2 regions of the Caballeronia sp. LZ029 genome follow, and region 1 is predicted to be linked to the other one. Evidence: riboswitches for the same ligand, from Rfam matches in the RefSeq annotation. Region 1 holds a riboswitch; the other holds the start of a gene.
What was found. A riboswitch is a leader RNA that binds a small molecule or an ion and turns the genes downstream of it on or off. The one in region 1 is predicted to bind manganese.

Region 1 (2,197 bases):
GCGATGCGTTATATTCTTAGCGATATAACGAACTGCATCGGGTTACGGGGATCATGGCGACTCCATCTATCGACGCACCGGGCCGCGATCTGGCCGACAGCGGCTACGGCGCGACCATCATCACCGTGAAGGCGGCGCGCGACCACGCGCGGGCCGAGTCGATACGCGATCTCGTCGATGCGCATCGGCGTTTGCAGGGCAGCGTGCTGCGTTTTCTTTCGCTCTTCGACGACGCCCGCACGAGCGTCGTCCATGACGCGCGTGAGCCGCTCGAAGTGCTCGTCGGCATGCTGGAGAAAAAGGCGCGCGCGGCGGGATTCGCGCGCATGCGCGAGTTGTGCGCGGCAGCGCAGGAGGCGCGGGTCGCGGCGCGGCAGCGCGAATGGCTCTTCTTCGATTCGTTCGGCACCGATGTGCCCGCACTGCGCGCCGCGGCGAGCGCGCTGGAGCGGCTGGACGCGACGCTCGTCGGATTGTGCGTGGAGCATGTCCTGCGCGCGAACGCGTCGCCGGGCGCGAAGACGCGAATCCGGCGCGGCTAGACCGGCGGATTCACGCGGGGCGGCACGGCGTCGAGTTGCCGGAACACGCTGAGCCAGTCTTCGAGATGCCAGGTTTTCGACACGAGTCCGTCGCGCAGTTCGTGAAACGAATGAATCGCGAAGCGGATCGGCTTCTTCGTCGCTGCGATGCCCAGCAACGGCCCGGATTGCGTGCCGCTCACTTCCGCGCGCACGCCTACGCGATCGTCCTGCACCAGCATGTCGAGAATCTCGATATGCATGTCGGGCAGCGCGTTGGCGAGATCTTCGAAGATGGGGATCATCTGATCCGGACCGGGTTTCTGTCCGGGCGGCTCGGGAATGTACTGCCAGTCGGGCGTGACGGCCTGCCGCAAGAGCGCGACATCCTTCGTGGAAAACGCGCGATAGAGACGCTCGACCGTTTCGCGCGCGGCCGATTGAGTCAGGTGAGCTGCCGGCATGGTGCCTCCTTCACGGTGCTGTCTGCACGAGGTGGGAACGGCGGCATTGCCCGCTCACTGTACCTCAACGCATCTCATAAACGCAGGAACGGTCATGGAGCCGTGTTAAGCTTTCGTTTCTTCGCTGGGGAGTAGCCGGCCTTTCCGCAATGGAAAGGCGCTCATGTCAACACGCTCGGTCGTTCGGACCGTGGCATGAGCAACCATCACAGGTTGGCAAGACCATCGACAGAATTCGCGACCGGTCGGGCGCGCGTTCTGTCGTTCCATCTTGCCCGACCAGAGCGCTACCCGATGAATCTCGCTTCCACAATATTCCTCGCCTTCGCCATGTCCACCGACGCATTCGCCGCCGCGGTCGGCAAGGGCGCCACCCTGCACAAGCCGCGCATCGCGGAAGCGTTGAAGACCGGCGTGATCTTCGGCGTGATCGAGGCGCTGACGCCGCTCGTCGGCTGGGCGCTCGGCAAGGCGGCCGCGCAGTACGTCACGGCCTGGGATCACTGGATCGCGTTCGGCCTGCTGTTCGTGCTCGGCGCGCGCATGATCCGCGAAGGTTTCGCCGAAGCGGCCCACGACGAGGAAAAGCCCAACTCGCATTCGTTCTGGGTGCTCGCGCTCACCGGTTTTGCGACCAGCATCGACGCGATGGCGGTCGGCGCGGGCCTCGCGTTCATCGATGTCGATATCTTCTCGACGGCCGCGACCATCGGCTTCGCGACCATGCTGATGGTGACGATCGGCGTGATGGTCGGGCGGCTCGTCGGCGCGACGATCGGCAAGCGGGCGGAAATCGTCGGCGGGCTTATCCTGATCGGCGTCGGCAGCGTCATTCTGGCCGAGCATCTCGGATATCTGAGCTGAGCCTGCGCGCCTTGTCGCCGCGCGGCGTGAAGACGGCGAGCGCGGCGGCGACGATGAAAAGCGCGGGCACATCGCCCGCCAGATGACCGAGATGTCCCGCGCCGCCGAACGATTGCACGGCCATGATCGCGCCATGCACGACGCTCGACCAGACCGTGAACCAGATGAGGCTGAGATGCCGCATCGGCTCGCGCGACGCGATCAGCAGGAACACGCCGAGCGTCGCATAGATGCCGACGATCATCAGCGCGTATTCGGAGCGGCCTTCGTGGCCGCTTTCCCACGCCCATCCCGAAGGCCAGAGCAGCATCAGCGGAAAGACGCCGAACAACGCGATCAGCCCGACGA
Region 2 (2,197 bases), on a different contig from region 1:
CCCGCGACCTTGTGCCAGGGATTGCTGTCCGACAGCATGCGCTCGAACGTGAAGACGACGTCGTCGGCGGTGAGCGGACGCGTGGGCTTGAAGTAGTCGGTCGTCTGAAACTGAACGTTCGGACGCAGATGGAAGGTGTAGGTCAGGCCGTCGCTGCTCACGTCCCACTTTTCCGCGAGCGAGGGCGCGACCTTCTTCGCGGCTTCGTCGTAGGAGACGAGCGTATTGAAGATGACATCCGCCGACGCATTGGTCGTCACGAGCGAATTGAATTGCACGACGTCGAAGCCATCCGGGCTCGATTCGGTGCAGACGGTAAGCGGCTTGGACAGCGCAAGCGTCGGCGTGGCGAAGCATGCCACTGCGGCGGCTGCGGCAAAAAATTTCAGGCGCATGAGATCTCCCGATCTTCATTTTTGTTCGTGGATGAGCATGGCGCGCACGCAGCAAGCGACGCGCCCGGCGCGGCTAGATTAGCGAATGCATCGTGCGCCGACAACGATTCGATCGGCATACGCATATTCATGACATTTCTCCGCCGCACATGCGCGGCTTGCCCAAACCGGGCACAGCAGGCTAAACTTGCGCCGTCTTTGGGGAGTAGCCTTCCTTCGTGAGCGAAGGAGAACGCGTCAACATCCTCGGCCCTGCTGCCGTGGCGCGTTCGACCGGAACGGTTTGGCGAGACCATCGATGCGCTATGTCGTTCTTGGTCGGACGGCGCGTGGCGCATCGTGGTTCGCTTGACGTCCGGCCGTGGAATCATCGTGTCCCCGCAACTACAACATCCCTGTCTCTCGCGCACGCTTGCGCGCCTGTCGCATGTTTCGATGCGAGGTGCCGCATGACGATGCTCTTCCTCGAACTCGCGTTGATGCTCGCGATCATTCTGGTCGCCTCGGAGCTTTTCACGAATGCGCTCGAACATCTCGGCGAACGGCTCGGCATTTCCGAAGGCGTGACCGGATCGCTGTTCGCGGCGGTCGGCACGGCGTTGCCGGAGACGACGGTGCCTATCATCGCATTGCTCGGCGGTACATCGAGCCGTGCGGTCAACGAAGAGATCGGCGTCGGCGCGATTCTCGGCGCGCCGCTCATGCTCGCGACGCTTTCCACTTGCCTGATGACGGTCGCGATTCTCAAGTCGCGCGGCTTGCGTGGACGGATCATGCCGGAGCGCAGCGGCTTCACGCGCGATCTCAACTTCTTCCTGTGCGCGTTCCTGATCGCGTGCGCCGCGATGTTCGTGCCGCATCATGCGTGGCAGGTGCGTGCGCTGTTTGCGGCTGGCCTGGTCGGCGTTTACGTCGTCTATGTGATTTCGACGTTCAGGGCTTCGGCGAAGCTCGTCGAGGGCGGGCATGGGACGGAGGCGCCCGAGGCCCTGTTCGCGTCGCGTCTCGGTTTGAAGACGTCGCTCGGCACGATCATGCTGCAGTTTCTCGTGGGCATCGTGTTGCTCGTCGGCGGCGCGAAGGGGTTCATTCACGGCGTCGAGGGCGTGTCGCATGCGCTGGGGATTTCGGCGCTGCTGCTGTCGCTCATCATCATTCCGATCGCCACGGAATTGCCCGAGAAGGTGAACAGCATCATGTGGGCGCGCAGAGGGAAGGACACGCTCGCGTTCGGCAACATCACCGGGGCGATGGTGTTTCAAGGGACGTTGCTGCCGGGAATCGGCATCATGCTGACGCCGTGGGAGCCGCGGGTCGAGGTGCTGACCGGCGTGCTGATCACGCTCGCGGCGGCGGCGTGGCTGCGGTTCAACGCGAAGGATAACGGCGTCGTGCTGTGGGCGCTGCTCGGAAATGGCGTGCTGTACGCGGCGTATCTCGCGTTGACGCTCGGGCGCTGAGAAATAAGAAATGCCCGCCGAAGCGGGCATCAAGAGCGAAGCAGCGCGCCGGACATCGGCGCGTTGTTCTTGTTGTTCTTAGAAGTGTTATCGGCGCGGAAAAAGAAAACTTTAGAACCGCGCTGCCTGTTGATACCGGCTCGCGGCCTTCGCTCCGTCCATCGAACGGCGATAAGTCTCCGAAAGCGCCGTTTGCGCCGTGTGGGCACGCGCGGCAACTGCATCGATGCTTGCCTGAATCTTGCGAATGACGATGAGCGCCTCCGCAGGCTGCTCGGCCTGCAGCGCCATCACGAGCGGCGCGCGCGCTTGCGCGAGCTCGGCGGCATGCGCCCAGTCGTC

Region 2: it holds a riboswitch for manganese, as region 1 does, so the genes downstream of both, QCE73_RS00785 (sodium:calcium antiporter) here and mntP (manganese efflux pump MntP) in region 1, are expected to answer to the same signal.

What each region holds. Positions count from the first base shown of each region.
Region 1 covers NZ_JARUXO010000003.1:380,103-382,299, reverse strand. The annotation lists gene QCE73_RS21080 (hypothetical protein) at 54-542, shown strand; gene QCE73_RS21075 (ester cyclase) at 539-985, opposite strand; yybP-ykoY riboswitch at 1,100-1,270, shown strand; gene mntP (manganese efflux pump MntP) at 1,280-1,849, shown strand; gene QCE73_RS21065 (DUF6632 domain-containing protein) at 1,815-2,197, opposite strand, start outside.
Region 2 covers NZ_JARUXO010000001.1:163,451-165,647, forward strand. The annotation lists gene QCE73_RS00780 (ABC transporter substrate-binding protein) at 1-395, opposite strand, end outside; yybP-ykoY riboswitch at 581-756, shown strand; gene QCE73_RS00785 (sodium:calcium antiporter) at 845-1,855, shown strand; gene QCE73_RS00790 (flagellar protein FliT) at 1,967-2,197, opposite strand, start outside.